One region of the Lelliottia nimipressuralis genome, then DNA from elsewhere that is predicted to be linked to it. Evidence: predicted binding sites of a transcription regulator. Region 1 holds the regulator's gene; each other region holds the start of a gene.

The links. Region 1 encodes PurR, which represses purine synthesis genes. Its sites were predicted from a motif close to CANGCAAACGTTTGCNTG; they were not measured.
Region 2: the regulator PurR is predicted to act here: its motif matches at 2,217-2,234, upstream of purM (phosphoribosylformylglycinamidine cyclo-ligase).
Region 3: the regulator PurR is predicted to act here: its motif matches at 1,820-1,837, upstream of purE (5-(carboxyamino)imidazole ribonucleotide mutase).
Region 4: the regulator PurR is predicted to act here: its motif matches at 2,036-2,053, upstream of purT (formate-dependent phosphoribosylglycinamide formyltransferase).

What each region holds. Positions count from the first base shown of each region.
Region 1 covers NZ_CP167172.1:1,962,978-1,967,124, forward strand. Annotated here, with positions in the region: gene punR (DNA-binding transcriptional activator PunR) at 65-976, shown strand; gene purR (HTH-type transcriptional repressor PurR) at 993-2,018, opposite strand; gene ACB496_RS09215 (YnhF family membrane protein) at 2,315-2,404, shown strand; gene ACB496_RS09220 (MFS transporter) at 2,574-3,740, shown strand; gene sodB (superoxide dismutase [Fe]) at 3,779-4,147, opposite strand, start outside.
Region 2 covers NZ_CP167172.1:3,342,178-3,346,324, reverse strand. Annotated here, with positions in the region: gene ppk1 (polyphosphate kinase 1) at 1-250, opposite strand, end outside; gene purN (phosphoribosylglycinamide formyltransferase) at 480-1,121, opposite strand; gene purM (phosphoribosylformylglycinamidine cyclo-ligase) at 1,118-2,155, opposite strand; gene ACB496_RS16040 (6-phospho-beta-glucosidase) at 2,432-3,862, shown strand; gene upp (uracil phosphoribosyltransferase) at 4,059-4,147, shown strand, end outside.
Region 3 covers NZ_CP167172.1:1,156,139-1,160,285, reverse strand. Annotated here, with positions in the region: gene cysS (cysteine--tRNA ligase) at 1-394, opposite strand, end outside; gene ppiB (peptidylprolyl isomerase B) at 568-1,062, shown strand; gene lpxH (UDP-2,3-diacylglucosamine diphosphatase) at 1,066-1,788, shown strand; gene purE (5-(carboxyamino)imidazole ribonucleotide mutase) at 1,908-2,417, shown strand; gene purK (5-(carboxyamino)imidazole ribonucleotide synthase) at 2,414-3,481, shown strand; gene mnmH (tRNA 2-selenouridine(34) synthase MnmH) at 3,580-4,147, shown strand, end outside.
Region 4 covers NZ_CP167172.1:2,699,043-2,703,189, reverse strand. Annotated here, with positions in the region: gene edd (phosphogluconate dehydratase) at 1-69, shown strand, start outside; gene kdgA (bifunctional 4-hydroxy-2-oxoglutarate aldolase/2-dehydro-3-deoxy-phosphogluconate aldolase) at 108-746, shown strand; gene purT (formate-dependent phosphoribosylglycinamide formyltransferase) at 824-2,002, opposite strand; gene ACB496_RS13015 (tellurite resistance TerB family protein) at 2,181-2,831, shown strand; gene ptrB (oligopeptidase B) at 2,919-4,147, shown strand, end outside.

The sequences.
Region 1 (4,147 bases):
GTGCAAACTGCCTTGTGAAACGCTAATATTTGGTGATTGCATTCAAAAATTTTGCAGGCAGAAAATGTGGTCAGAATATTCGTTAGAAGTGGTGGATGCGGTCGCGCGTAACGGCAGCTTTAGTGGCGCGGCCCAGGAACTCCATCGCGTCCCCTCTGCGGTGAGCTATACGGTGCGTCAGCTTGAAGAGTGGCTGGCGGTTCCGCTGTTCGAGCGCCGTCACCGCGACGTTGTTCTGACGCCAGCGGGCGTCTGGTTTTTGAAAGAAGGACGATCTGTTATCAAAAAAATGATGATCACCCGCGAGCAGTGCCAGCAGATTGCGAACGGCTGGCGCGGGCATCTCGCCATTGCGGTGGATAACATCGTCAAACCCGAACGCACCCGACAGATGGTGGTCGATTTCTATCGCCACTTCTCTGATGTGGAGCTGCGCGTCTCGCAGGAGGTGTTCAACGGCGTGTGGGATGCGCTCTCTGACGGCAGGGTGGAGATGGCGATCGGCGCGACTCAGGCGATCCCTGTGGGTGGTCGCTATGCATTTCGCGATATGGGAGCCCTGAGCTGGACCTGCGTTGTCGCCCGCGATCATCCTCTGGCCGCCATTGCAGGCCCGTTGAGCGATGATACGTTGCGCAACTGGCCGTCACTGGTGCTGGAAGATACCTCACGATCGCTGCCAAAACGGATTACCTGGTTACTGGATAACCAACGCCGTGTGGTCGCCCCGGATTGGGAAACGTCGGCGACCTGTCTTTCTGCGGGGCTGTGCGTGGGAATGGTGCCGGCGCATTTTGCACGTCCACGCATCGATCGCGGTGAATGGGTGGCTCTGACGCTGGAAAACCCGTTCCCGGATGCGGCCTGTTGCCTGACGTGGCAGCAAAACGATATGTCACCGGCGCTGGCGTGGCTGCTGGATTATCTGGGAGACAGCGAAACGCTGAACAGAGAGTGGCTGAGGGAGCCGGAATAACCGGCCCCTCGGGGGATTAACGGCGGTAGTCGCGGAACGGACCGTCGGCCACGGAGCGGCGTTCAATCAGGCGCGGGTGGACTTCAATCGACTGCGACTCTTCACGCTTGCTGACGATGCGGTCCAACAACATATTGAAGGCCGTTTCGCCCAGCGAGTCTTTCGGCTGGTGAATGGTCGTCAGCGCCGGGGTGAAGTAGCGTGCGTTGCGCACGTTATCGTACCCGATCACGGAAATGTCCTGCGGCACGCGCAAACCCAGCTCATCGGCTGCGCAAAGGGCGCCCATCGCCATGATGTCACCCCCGATAAAGACTGCGGTAGGGCGGTGCGACTGGGAGACGATCTGCTGCATCGCGCGGTAGCCGGACTCCGGCTCGAAGTCGCCCTGCACGATCCAGTTTTCTGGCACCGTAATTAGCGCTTCTTCCATCGCTTTCATGAACCCTGCCAGACGGCCTGCGCCGGTGTTGCGCTCCAGCGGACCCGGAATGACGCCGATTTCGCGGTGACCGCGCTCAATCAAGTAGCGACCTGCCATGTAGCCGCCTTCAAAGGCGTTATCGTTGACGGAATCGGTAAAATCAGCGCGGGTATCACCCCAGTCCATCACCACCATCGGAATGTGGCGATACTCTTCAAGCATGGAGAGTACGGACTCCGGGTATTCAGAACACATTACCAGCAGGCCATCAACGCGCTTTTGCGCCATCATCGACAGGTAAGCGCGCTGTTTCTCCTGGCTGTTCCAGGCGTTGCCGAGAATCAGGGTGTAGCCCTTCTGGAAACAGTTTTTCTCAACCGCTTCGATGATCTCCGCAAAATAGGCGGCTTCGCTGCTGGTCGCCAGCAGGCCGATCGATTTGGTGTGGTTCACCTTCAGGCTACGCGCCACGGCACTTGGGGAGTAGTGCAGCTCTTTGATGGCGGCCCATACGGCGTTGCGCGTCTCTTCCGCAACGAAACGCGTTTTGTTAATTACATGTGATACGGTTGTAGTGGAAACGTTTGCGCGTTTCGCCACATCTTTAATTGTTGCCATTACATGTCACTCCAGACCATATCTTAAACTCCTGAAATACTTAAAGGTAAACGTTTGCCTTCTCTCACCCTTATCTCGCAATGTGAATTGCGATACGCCGGGAAAACGACTCAGAACGTCAGGAGGGGGTCAGTGGCCGGTACGCTTATAAATTTAGCGTGGAATTTTGTCTTATCTTGATGAAAAGGGGAAGAGCAAAAACGGTTATCAGCCTAAATCCAGGAAGATTTTTGGGGTAAACTGTGTAAAAATGAGCAAGCTCACTTTTCGTGGGGTGATTAAAAGGAGAAAAATTGATGAGTACCGATCTGAAGTTTTCGCTGACGACAACCATTATTGTTCTGGCTCTGATTGTCGCTGCGGGTCTGACCGCTGCGCTGCACTGATTCAAGCGGGGGAGAGTTCTCTCCCTCATCTCCTGCCTGTTCCCTGATTGTTACCCGCACGGCAAAAATCTTTTGCTAATTTGTTAACTTCTCATTTTTTGTGATTGATGTCATGCTTTTGACATCTTAGTCCCGTGTCGCGCGACGACACGGCATCCGTAGTTAATCAATGAAAATCAATTTTCCCCTGCTTGCCCTGGCGATTGGCGCTTTTGGCATCGGCACCACCGAGTTTTCCCCGATGGGACTGTTGCCGGTTATCGCAAAAGGGGTAGATGTCTCTATTCCCGCCGCAGGTATGCTGATCAGCGCCTACGCCATTGGCGTGATGATTGGTGCGCCGCTCATGACGCTGCTGTTGTCGCATCGTGCCCGTCGCAATGCGCTGATCTTCCTGATGGCGATTTTTACCCTCGGTAACGTGCTCTCGGCGCTGTCACCGGATTACACCACGCTGCTGCTGTCACGCATTCTGACCAGCCTGAACCACGGCGCGTTCTTTGGCTTAGGCTCTGTGGTGGCGGCGAGCGTGGTGCCAAAACACAAACAGGCCAGCGCGGTGGCAACCATGTTTATGGGGCTAACCATCGCCAATATTGGCGGTGTACCGGCGGCGACCTGGCTTGGTGAAGTCATTGGCTGGCGGATGTCGTTTATGGCAACCGCAGGGCTGGGCGTAGTGGCGATGATTGCACTGTTCTTCTCGCTTCCGAAAGGCGAGGCGGGCGAGCGCCCGGACGTGCGTAAAGAGCTGTCGGTGCTGGTTCGTCCACAGGTGTTGTCTGCTCTGTTAACCACGGTGCTCGGGGCGGGCGCGATGTTTACGCTCTACACCTACATTTCACCGGTACTGCACGATATCACTCACGCCACACCGCTGTTCGTGACGGCGATGCTGGTGCTGATTGGCGTCGGTTTCTCTTTGGGCAACTATCTCGGCGGTAAACTGGCGGATCGCTCGGTCACCGGGACGCTGAAAGGCTTCTTAACGCTGCTGATTGTGATTATGCTCGCGATTCCCTGGCTTGCGCGCAACGAGTTTGGGGCGGCCATTGCGATGGTGGTGTGGGGCGCTGCAACCTTTGCCGTGGTTCCGCCATTGCAGATGCGCGTCATGCGTGTGGCGCACGAAGCGCCGGGCCTGTCTTCTTCCGTGAATATCGGTGCGTTTAATCTCGGGAATGCGCTGGGTGCGGCAGCGGGTGGGGCGGTGATTTCAGGCGGGCTGGGATACGCTTTTGTACCGGTGATGGGGGCGATTATAGCGGCGCTCGGTCTGCTGCTGGTCCTGACATCGGGCCGTAAACAGCCGGAACCTGTTCGCGTCACAGAGTAATCAAAAAACGCAGAAGGGCTGCCCCTTCTGCGTCTCATTTACGCCGCGAAGTTCTTCGCCACAAATTCCCAGTTAACCAGCGCCCAGAAGTGCTCAAGGTAGTTCGGGCGAGCGTTACGGTAGTCGATATAATACGCGTGTTCCCACACATCAACGGTCATCAGCGGTTTCGCGCTGGTGGTCAGTGGGGTTCCCGCGTTTGACGTTGAGACGATAGCCAGTTTACCGTCAGCCTCTTTAACCAGCCACGTCCAGCCAGAGCCGAAGTTCTTAATTGCTGCGTCAGTAAACTTCGCTTTGAAATCCGCAAAGCTGCCGAAGGCGGCGTTAATGGCAGCCGCCAGTTCACCGGTCGGTTCGCCACCGGCGTTCGGTGCCAGGCAGTGCCAGTAAAACGTGTGGTTCCA
Region 2 (4,147 bases), 1.4 Mb from region 1:
CACGAGCCTGGATTTTACCCAGCAGATGGCGTGAATGGGAGTTCAGGCCTTGCTCTTCGCTGATGATGATCCGCCGCTTCAGTTCGGCAAAACGGACCTTATAAAATTCATCCAGGTTATTGGAATAAATACCCAGAAAACGCATCCGCTCAATCAGCGGATTACTTTTATCAGCCGCTTCCTGAAGCACGCGTTCGTTGAATGCTAACCAGCTTAGCTCTTTTTCGATGTATAACTTTTCCTGACCCATTACAACTTACACTCCGTTTCAATCACGGGACGCAGCAAATCCGTCTCGATTCTATTATGGCGAGCTTTGACACGAGATGTCCAACTGTGCCAGAAAAGTATGACAGTTAATTTTTTTTATGGGGGATTTTAAGGGGTTGGTGCGGATGAAGATGTGTCGGGCGGCGCGGCGCGTACCCGACTGGCAAAATCGTCGGCTCTGCAAGCGCAGCGCCGCCGGGAAAAACAGATTACTCGTCGGCCGCATAGCCCTGAGCGGGCAGCTTAACGCCATCCAGCCAGGCGGCGTTGTCGCGCATCTCAAGACGCCCATCGACAAACCAGCTCACCACTAACGGGTAAATGGCGTGCTCCTGCGACTGAACGCGTTCGGTGATGTCGTCTTCATCGTCGCCGTCAAACACCGGGATTTTTGCCTGCAGAATGACCGGCCCGCCGTCCAGCTCGTCGGTGACGAAATGCACGGAAGTCCCATGCTCCTCATCGCCATTTTCCAGCACCTGACGGTGGGTATGCAGGCCTGGATATTTCGGCAGAAGAGAAGGGTGGATGTTCAGCAGACGGCCAGAATAGTGGGAAACAAAACCCGGGCTGAGGATACGCATATAGCCGGCCAGCACCACGACATCCGGCGCGTAGGCGTCGATCTCCTGCACCAGCTCCCGGTCGAAGGCTTCTCGACTGGCAAACTGAGAGGCTTCCAGCGCGTGCGCCGGGATATGGGCATCCCGCGCACGCTCAAGGCCGAACGCATCGGCCTTGTTGCTGAATACTGCGCGAATGGTGCCATTGATCTGTTTCTGTTTGCAGGCGTCGATAATGGCCTGCAAATTACTTCCGTTACCGGAAATGAGCACCACAATATTTTTCATTCAATGACCACGCGCTGTTCGGAATCAGAAGCTTTGATGATACCGATTTTCCACGCGTTTTCACCTTTCGCCTTCATCAGCTCAATGGCTTTGTCTGCTTCGCTGGCTGGCAGAGCAATCAGCATGCCGACGCCGCAGTTGAAGGTGCGATACATTTCGTGCTGGCTGACGTTACCTGCGGTTTGCAGCCAGTTGAACACGGCTGGCCACTGCCAGGAGGACGCGTCGATCACCGCCTGAGTATTGTCGGGCAGAACGCGCGGGATGTTTTCCCAGAAGCCGCCGCCGGTCAGGTGAGCAATGGCGTGCACGTCAACGTTCTCAATCAGTTCAAGAATGTTTTTCACGTAGATGCGGGTCGGTGCCAGCAGGTGATCGGCCAGCGGTTTGCCGTCGAGTTCCGTGGTTTCTGGATCGCAGCCGCTCACTTCGAGGATCTTACGCACAAGGGAATAACCGTTGGAGTGCGGGCCGCTGGAGCCGAGTGCAATCAGCACATCGCCATCGGTCACTTTGCTGCCGTCGATAATTTCTGATTTTTCTACCACGCCGACGCAGAAGCCTGCGACATCGTAATCTTCACCGTGATACATCCCCGGCATTTCTGCCGTTTCGCCGCCGACCAGCGCACAGCCTGACTGCAAACAGCCTTCAGCGATACCGGTAATCACGCTGGATGCGGTATCCACGTCCAGTTTTCCGGTCGCGTAATAGTCGAGGAAGAAGAGGGGTTCAGCACCCTGCACCACAAGGTCGTTCACACACATGGCCACCAGGTCGATGCCGATGGTGTCGTGGCGTTTGAGATCCATCGCCAGACGCAGTTTTGTTCCCACGCCGTCAGTGCCAGAAACCAGAACAGGCTCACGATATTTTTGCGGCAGTGCGCACAGTGCGCCAAATCCACCCAGACCACCCATCACTTCAGGGCGGCGAGTCTTTTTGACCACACCTTTGATTCGGTCAACCAGCGCATTACCTGCGTCAATATCAACACCGGCATCTTTATAGCTGAGAGAAGTTTTGTTGGTCACGGCTTAAGTCCCCACGCGATTGCATTGCATAGTAAGAAAAATCGGCGCAATTCTAACAGTCCAGGCAAACGTTTGCGAGCCTATTCTGCGGTCATAAAAAGTCGCTGAAAATTTACACATTTATACATCGGGTCGCGACAAACTTGATACCGTTCACGAAAATGAAACCGGTTTCGGTAATGTGCTTGCAACCGCCAGGAGCATTGCACATGATTTCACTGAAACCGGTTTCTGTAATTGTTTTTGCAGAAAATAACGCAGAATGAGGGAAAAGGCATGCCAGGATTCAAAGAAGGTTTTCTGTGGGGCGGCGCGGTGGCGGCGCATCAGCTGGAAGGTGGCTGGAAAGAGGGCGGTAAAGGAATCAGCGTTGCGGACGTAATGACGGTCGGCGCGCACGGCGTCCCGCGTGAAATCACCCAGGGCGTGATTCAGGGTAAAAACTATCCGAACCACGAAGCCATCGACTTCTACCATCGCTACAAAGAAGACATCAAACTTTTCGCTGAACTGGGTTTTAAATGCTTCCGCACATCGATTGCCTGGACGCGTATTTTCCCCAAAGGCGATGAGCTGGAGCCGAACGAAGCCGGTCTGAAATTCTACGACGACCTGTTCGACGAGTGCCTGAAATATGGCATTGAGCCGGTGATTACTCTTTCGCACTTCGAAATGCCTTTCCATCTGGTGACCGAATACGGCGGCTGGCGCAATCGTAAGCTGATCGACATGTTTGTGCGTTTCGCGACCGTGGTATTCAAGCGTTACCAGCACAAAGTGAAGTACTGGATGACCTTCAACGAGATCAACAACCAGGCTAACTTCCACGAAGATTTTGCGCCATTCACTAACTCCGGCCTGAAGTACGAGCCGGGCGAAGATCGCGAGCCGGTGATGTTCCAGGCCGCGCACTATGAGCTGGTGGCCAGCGCTCTGGCGGTGAAAGCCGGGCGTGAGATCAATCCGTCCCTGCAAATTGGCTGCATGATTGCCATGTGCCCAATCTATCCGCTGAGCTGCGCGCCAAACGACATCATGATGGCGATGAACGCCATGCATCGTCGCTACTGGTTCACCGACGTGCACGTGCGCGGGAAATATCCGCAGCACCTGCTTAACTACTTTGAGCGTCGCGGTTTTGAGCTGGATATTACCGAGGAAGATATTGCGGCACTGAAGCAGGGCTGTGTTGATTACATCGGTTTCAGCTATTACATGTCTTTCGCCACCAAAGCAACGCCGGACAACCCGCAGCTGGATTATGACGAAAGTAAAAGCCTGGTCTCCAACCCGTACGTTCAGAAATCCGACTGGGGCTGGCAGATTGACCCGGTGGGCCTGCGCTACTCCCTGAACTGGTTCTGGGATCACTATCAGCTGCCACTGTTTATCGTCGAGAATGGCTTTGGCGCCATCGACGTGCAGGAGAGCGACGGCACGGTGAACGACCAGTACCGCATCGATTATCTCGACGCGCACATCCGCGAGATGAAAAAAGCGGTGGTTGAAGATGGCGTGGATCTGATGGGTTACACCCCGTGGGGCTGTATCGATCTGGTGTCGGCGGGCACGGGCGAAATGAAAAAACGCTACGGGTTTATCTTTGTCGATAAAGATAACGAAGGTAATGGCACCCTGAACCGCAGCAAGAAAAAATCATTCGACTGGTATCAGAAGGTTATCGCCACTAACGGCGCAGACCTGTAAGCGCAGCACCGCACGTCAACTATCCCCCGAAAAAGCCGGACTCCCCTCCGGCTTTTTTTTCCTGTTTTATACTCTCTAACACTCCCTAATCCACTTTGATTGATCAACGTCAAGCAAGATGGGTATGGCGAACCTGGAAAAAAGCGGTATAATCCGGCGATTTTTTTTGCGGTAGCCACCTCAGAGGAGAATGAGAATGAAGATTGTGGAAGTGAAACACCCACTCGTTAAACACAAGCTGGGCCTGATGCGTGAGCATGACATCAGCACGAAGCGTTTTCGCGA
Region 3 (4,147 bases), 810 kb from region 1:
CGCGGGCAATCAGCTTTTCGGTGATATCGATAATTTCATGAATGTGGTGCGTGGCACGCGGCTCGCTGTCCGGACGCAGTATATTGAGTGCATCAAAATCTTTGTGCATCTCGGCGATCATGCGGTCCACCAGCGCGACAAAACTCTCACCGTTTTCATTAGCGCGTTTAATGATTTTGTCATCAATGTCGGTGATGTTACGCACGTATTTGAGCGTATAGCCCAGGAAACGCAGGTAGCGAGAGACCACGTCGAACGAGACAAAAGTACGCCCATGACCGATATGACAGAGATCGTAAACAGTGATACCACACACGTACATGCCGACTTCCCCGGCATGGATAGGTTTAAATTCCTCTTTTTGGCGCGTCAGAGTATTAAAGATTTTTAACATCGAAGATTCCGTGTAGACGTGTGTGGATAATAAAGTCTGTATAATACCCATAATTCAGACCGGAATCAGCACTCAATGCAAGATGATCCCGTCTTACGGTTATGCTATAACAGCCCTCTTATCTGTGACCTTACAGAGGTCGACGTACCACAATACCGGAACAGGATGCAAAAATGGTTACTTTCCACACTAATCATGGCGATATCGTCATCAAAACTTTTGACGATAAAGCGCCTGAAACAGTTAAAAACTTCCTGGACTACTGCCGCGAAGGTTTCTACAACAACACTATTTTCCACCGCGTGATCAATGGCTTTATGATTCAGGGCGGCGGTTTTGAACCTGGCATGAACCAGAAAGAAACCAAAGAAGCGATCAAAAACGAAGCGAACAACGGTCTGAAAAACACCCGTGGTACGCTGGCAATGGCGCGTACCCAGGCTCCACACTCTGCGACTGCCCAGTTCTTCATCAACGTGGCTGACAATGACTTCCTGAACTTCTCCGGCGAAAGCATGCAGGGCTGGGGCTACTGCGTATTCGCAGAAGTGGTTGAAGGCATGGACGTGGTTGAGAAAATCAAAGGCGTGGCAACTGGCCGCAGCGGTATGCACCAGGACGTTCCTAAAGAAGACGTTATCATTACCAGCGTGACCGTCAGCGAGTAATTGGTGGCGACACTCTTTATTGCAGACCTCCATCTGCAAACAGAAGAACCGGCGATCACCGCCGGTTTTCTGCGTTTTTTACAAGGCGAAGCCCGCTCTGCCGATGCGCTCTACATTCTGGGCGACCTCTTTGAAGCCTGGATTGGCGACGACGATCCCAACCCTCTGCACCGTGAAATCGCCGCCGCCATTAAAGCACTGGTTGATTCCGGCGTTCCCTGCTTCTTCATCCACGGCAATCGCGATTTTCTGATTGGCAAACGCTTTGCCCGTGAAAGCGGCATGACGCTGCTGCCGGAAGAACAGGTGCTCGATCTCTACGGTCGCCAGGTGCTGATCATGCACGGCGACACGCTCTGCACCGACGATACCGGCTATCTGGCGTTTCGCGCCAAAGTCCATACGCCATGGATTCAGACCCTGTTTCTCGCTCTGCCGCTGTTTATCCGCAACCGCATTGCCGCTAAAATGCGCGCAGGCAGTAAAGCCGCCAACAGCAGCAAATCCCTGTCCATCATGGATGTGAATCCGCAGGCGGTTATCGAGGTGATGGAAAAACATCGCGTGCAATGGCTTATCCACGGCCATACCCATCGCCCGGACGTCCACACGCTATCCGCTAACGGCGAGCCCGCGCACCGCGTCGTGTTAGGCGCGTGGCACACGGAAGGCTCAATGGTAAAAGTCACGCCAGACGGTATAGAACTGATCCCTTTCCCGTTTTAATCCCCCCTCTGTTTGTTGCCGAAATCATCGCTACGCAATCGTTTTCCTACTCGTGATTTAATGCTATTCTCTGTGCCCTCAAAGCAGTGTGTTCCGCACCCACAGGAGTTTTAAGACGCATGTCTTCCCGCAATAATCCGGCGCGTGTCGCCATCGTGATGGGGTCCAAAAGCGACTGGGCTACCATGCAGTTTGCCGCCGAAATCTTCGAAATCCTGAACGTTCCACATCATATTGAAGTGGTCTCCGCGCACCGTACTCCCGATAAACTGTTCAGCTTCGCCGAAGGCGCAGAAGAGAACGGCTATCAGGTGATCATTGCCGGTGCGGGCGGTGCTGCACATCTGCCAGGCATGATTGCCGCCAAAACGCTGGTGCCGGTGCTGGGTGTGCCGGTGCAAAGTGCTGCCCTGAGCGGCGTCGACAGCCTCTATTCCATCGTACAGATGCCGCGCGGGATCCCGGTCGGTACGCTGGCGATTGGCAAAGCGGGCGCCGCGAACGCTGCACTGCTGGCGGCACAAATTCTGGCAACACACGATAAAGAGCTACATCAGCGTCTGGCAGAGTGGCGTAAAGCCCAGACCGACGAGGTGCTGGAGAATCCGGATCCGCGAGGTGAGGCATGAAACAAGTCTGCGTCCTCGGAAACGGTCAGCTGGGCCGAATGCTGCGTCAGGCGGGTGAGCCGCTGGGCATCAGCGTCTGGCCCGTCGGGCTGGACGCCGAGCCGGAAGCCGTGCCGTTTCAGCAAAGCGTCATCACCGCTGAAATCGAGCGCTGGCCGGAAACTGCGTTAACCCGCGAGCTGGCGCGTCATAATGCCTTCGTGAACCGCGATGTATTCCCGATTATTGCTGACCGACTGACGCAAAAACAGCTGTTCGACAAGCTGGGCCTGGCGACGGCCCCGTGGCAACTGCTGGCGGATAAAAGCGAATGGCCGGCGGTCTTCGAGACCCTCGGCGAGCTAGCGATCGTGAAGCGTCGCACCGGCGGCTACGACGGGCGCGGCCAGTGGCGTTTGCGTGCGAACGAAACCGCCGAGCTGCCGGACGAGTGCTACGGCGAATGTATCGTCGAGCAGGGGATCAATTTTAGCGGCGAAGTGTCGCTGGTTGGCGCGCGCGCCCATGACGGCAGCACGGTGTTTTATCCCCTGACCCATAACCTGCATCAGGACGGCATTCTGCGCACCAGCGTGGTGTTCCCGCAGGCGAACGCCGCTCAGCAGGCGCAGGCCGAAGATATGCTCTCAGCCATCATGCATGAGCTGGGCTACGTCGGCGTCATGGCGATGGAGTGCTTTATCACGCCAGCCGGTCTGCTGATCAACGAACTCGCCCCGCGCGTGCATAACAGTGGCCACTGGACGCAAAACGGCGCCTCTATCAGCCAGTTTGAGCTGCACCTGCGCGCCATCACCGATCTGCCGCTGCCGCAGCCGGTGGTGAACAGCCCGTCGGTGATGATCAATCTCATCGGTACCGATCTGAATTATGACTGGCTGAAACTGCCGCTGGTCCATCTGCACTGGTACGACAAAGAGGTGCGCGAAGGCCGTAAAGTCGGGCATCTCAATCTGAACGATGACGACGCTGGCCGCCTGAGCGCCACCCTCGAAGCGATGGTTCCGCTGCTGCCACCTGAGTACGCAAGCGGCATCGCCTGGGCGCAAAGCAAACTCAAATAAGGTCTAAATGTCGGGGAGTTGATCTTTTCCTTCCCCGGCATCTTTCAACGCGCGTAAAATCCCCGCCTATTGCTGTTTTGTTTCCTTCAGGACTTCTCATGAACGATGGAACGGACTATCGCGCGATCCTTGCCGCCGATACCCCTTTAATCGACGTTCGCGCGCCGATCGAATTCACTCAGGGCGCCATGCCTGCTGCGCTCAATCTGCCGCTGATGACCGACGACGAACGCGCCGCCGTGGGCACGTGCTACAAACGCCAGGGGCCAGAAGCCGCGCTGGCGTTGGGCCATAGTCTGGTCAGCGGCGACACGCGGGAAGAGCGGATTAACGCCTGGCGCGACGCCTGCCTGGCAAACCCTGGCGGCTATCTCTGCTGTGCGCGTGGCGGACAGCGCTCGCACATTGCCCAGGCGTGGCTAAACGCGGTGGGCATTGATTACCCGCTGATTGTGGGCGGCTACAAAGCCCTGCGTCAGACCGCGATCCAAGCCACCGCCGAACAGGTGCAAAAGCCGATGGTGCTGATTGGCGGCTGTACCGGCAGCGGCAAAACGCTGCTGGTCAAACAGCACGCATCGGGCATCGACCTGGAGGGGCTGGCGCGTCATCGCGGCTCATCCTTTGGCCGCACGCTTAATGCCCAGCTGTCGCAAGCCAGTTTTG
Region 4 (4,147 bases), 740 kb from region 1:
GAAATGTTCAGTGCACTGCGCGAGAAACTCTCCGGTGCTGAGCAGGGCGCAACCTGTATTACGTTTTAAGACGACAAGAATTATCGATCTGGCGAGAGAAAACACTGATGAAAAACTGGAAAACAAGTGCAGAAGCAATCCTGACAACTGGCCCGGTAGTGCCGGTTATCGTGGTGAATAAACTGGAGCACGCTGTCCCAATGGCGAAAGCGCTGGTTGCAGGTGGAGTTCGTGTGCTGGAAGTGACGCTGCGTACCGCCTGCGCGATGGACGCGATCCGCGCTATCGCAAAAGAAGTGCCGGAAGCGATTATCGGTGCCGGTACCGTGCTGAACCCGCAGCAGCTGGCGGAAGTGACCGAAGCGGGCGCACAGTTTGCAATCAGCCCAGGCCTGACTGAGTCACTGCTGAAAGCGGCAACCGAAGGCACCATTCCGTTAATCCCGGGTATCAGCACCGTGTCTGAACTGATGCTGGGTATGGATTACGGCCTGAAAGAGTTCAAATTCTTCCCGGCTGAAGCTAACGGCGGCACCAAAGCTCTGCAGGCGATTGCAGGTCCGTTCTCTCAGGTGCGTTTCTGCCCGACTGGCGGTATCTCTCCGGCGAACTACCGTGACTATCTGGCACTGAAAAGCGTGCTGTGTATCGGTGGCTCGTGGCTGGTTCCGGCCGATGCGCTGGAAGCGGGCGACTGGGATCGCATTACTAAGCTGGCGCGCGAAGCTGTGGAAGGCGCGAAGTAATTTTTGCAGTGGCGGGTGTGAACCCGCCCGACAAAACCGAAAATACTGGCCGGGCAAACACGCGTTGCCCGGCTTTTTTATGCTTTCACACTCACGGCTTGCGCCGCACTGACCGCCCGCTCAACCGCTGTTTCCACGCTATCGCCGGTGGCTAACGCCACGCCCAGGCGACGAGTTCCGTCGATTTCGGGTTTACCAAACAGACGCAGCTGCAGACCCGCGCCGACGGCGGCATCCACATTATCAAACGTGACATTCTGGCTGGTCAGCCGGGGCAAGATCACCGCAGAAGCCGCCGGGCCATACTGACGAATCCCGCCCACCGGCAGCCCCAGAAACGCGCGAACGTGCAGAGCGAACTCCGAGAGATCCTGGGATATCAGCGTCACCATTCCGGTGTCGTGAGGACGCGGAGAGACTTCGCTGAAAATCACCTCATCGCCGCAGACGAACAGTTCCACGCCAAACAGACCGTGACCGCCCAGCGCCAGCACCACTTTGCGGGCAATCTCCTGCGCGCGCTCCAGCGCCAAGGTGCTCATCTGCTGCGGCTGCCAGGATTCCCGGTAATCGCCGTCTTCCTGACGATGGCCAATGGGATCACAGAAGTGAACACCGTCAACGGCGCTGACCGTCAGCAGGGTGATTTCGAAATCAAACTTCACGACGCCTTCGACGATGACGCGCCCGGCACCGGCGCGGCCGCCCTGTTGGGCATAATCCCACGCCTTATCAAGCGTGGTTTCGTCGCGGATAAAGCTCTGGCCTTTACCGGAGGAGCTCATCACCGGCTTAATGATGCACGGGTAGCCAATTTGTTCGACGGCTTGCAGGAAATCCGCTTTTCCATCGGCAAAACGATAGCTGGAAGTCGGTAGCGCCAGCTCTTCGGCCGCCAGGCGACGAATGCCTTCGCGGTTCATGGTCAGCTTGGCTGCGCGGGCACAAGGCACCACACGCTGACCTTCCTGCTCAAGGGCAATAAGCGTGTCGGTGGCAATCGCTTCGATTTCAGGGACCACAAAGTCAGGCTTTTCCTGTGCAATCAGCGCGCGAAGTGCGTCGCCATCGAGCATATTGATGACATGCGCGCGGTGCGCGACGTGCATTGCCGGTGCATCCGCATAACGATCGACGGCAATCACTTCAATGCCGAGACGCTGGCACTCAATGGCCACTTCTTTTCCCAGCTCGCCAGAACCCAGCAGCATGACGCGCGTCGCGGATGGACGCAAAGCAGTTCCTAAAAGAGTCATCATATCCCCCCTAAAAAAGTTGCGCGCAGTATAAACGAAAACGTTTGCGTCTGTCTTCCACCAGGCGCAGATGTCCTGTGCGCAGGGGGAAATTTGCGCTTCTTTAGTGCGGGCAGACATTTCCTGACATCGCCTCGCATAGGCTGTAACCATAACGAACCGTAGAGTGGGGAATATTATGTCAGGCTGGTTGAATCAACTGCAGTCCATGTTAGGTCAGAAAGCGTCGTCGTCCAGTGAGCAAGGACTGAGCAAGCTGCTGGTACCGGGGGCGCTGGGTGGGCTGGCGGGTCTGCTGGTCGCCAATAAATCCTCCCGCAAACTGCTGGCGAAATACGGCACCGGCGCACTGCTGGCGGGCGGCGGGGCAATCGCCGGAACGGTTTTGTGGAACAAGTACAAAGACAGAGTACGCACTGCCCATCAGGACGAGCCGCAGTTTGGTCAACAGGCCTCGTCGCTGGATGTGCGCACTGAACGGCTGATCCTGGCGCTGGTGTTTGCCGCCAAAAGTGACGGTCATATCGACGATAATGAACGCGCCGCCATCGAACAGCAGATGCGGGAAGCGGGCGTTGAGGCGCAGGGGCGGGCGCTGGTGGCGCAGGCGATTGAACAACCGCTCGACCCGATGCGTCTGGCGCAGAGCGTGAAAAACGAGGAAGAGGCGCTGGAGCTCTATTTCCTGAGCTGTGCGGCTATCGATATCGATCACTTTATGGAGCGCAGCTATCTGAATGCGCTCGGCGACGCGCTGAAAATTCCGCAGGACGTACGCGACGGGATTGAGCAGGATATTAAGCAGCAAAAACAGGCATTACCGGGCTAGTAATATTTGGCGGTTGTCACGTTTCGCTTGCATCGTGCGTGTGTTTTGCCACCCTTATAGGGTGTAAAACCAAAAAGAAAAACTGACATGCTGCCAAAAGCCCGACGCATTCCCAAAGCGATCACCACCCATGGTGATACGCGCATCGATAATTACTACTGGCTGCGGGACGACGATCGCTCGCAGCCGGAAGTGCTTGATTACCTGCATCAGGAAAATGACTACGGCCGAAAGGTGATGTCTTCACAGCAGGCGCTTCAGGACAGCCTGCTCGGTGAAATGGTGGCGCGCGTGCCACAGCGCGATATTTCCGCCCCCTGGACCAAAAACGGCTACCGCTATCGTCATCTCTACGAGCCGGGCAGTGAGTATGCGATTTACCAGCGTCAGTCGGTGCTGAGCGCCGAATGGGATGAGTGGGAGACGCTGCTCGATGCCAATCAGCGCGCGGCGCACAGCGAGTTCTATACGCTCGGTGGGCTGGGCATTTCGCCTGATAACACCATTATGGCGCTGGCGGAGGATTATCTGTCACGCCGCCAGTACGGTCTGCGGTTTCGTAATCTGGAAACCGGAAACTGGTATCCGGAAATGCTGGATAACGTCTCGTCTGATTTTGTCTGGGCGAACGACTCCGAAACCGTCTATTACGTTAAAAAGCATGCCTCTACGCTGCTGCCTTATCAGGTATGGCGGCACACGGTGGGCACATCTTCAGGCAACGATGAGCTGGTGTACGAGGAAAAAGACGAGACTTTCTACGTCAGCTTGCATAAAACCACTTCGCGCCACTATTTGATTATCTCGCTGGCCAGTGCGACGACCACCGAAGTCTTGCTGCTGGACGCCGAACTGCCCGACGCGCAGCCGCTCTGTTTCCTGCCGCGCCGCAAAGATCACGAGTACAGCCTTGACCATTTCCAGCACACCTTCTACCTGCGCTCTAACCGCGAGGGCAAAAACTTTGGCCTGTATAAAACCAAAGTGCGCGATGAACGCAAATGGGAAGTGCTGATCCCGGCGCGCGAGCAGGTGATGCTCGAAGGTTTCACCCTGTTTACCGACTGGCTGGTGGTGGAAGAACGTCAGCGAGGGCTGACCAGTATTCGCCAGATCAACCGCAAAACCCGCGAAGTGGTGGGCATAGCCTTTGACGATCCGGCGTATGTCACCTGGATTGGCTACAATCCGGAGCCGGAGTCGTCGCGGCTGCGCTACGGCTATTCGTCAATGACCACTCCCGACACGCTGTTTGAACTCGATATGAATACCGGGCAGCGGCGCGTGCTGAAACAGGCTGAAGTGGCCGGTTTCGA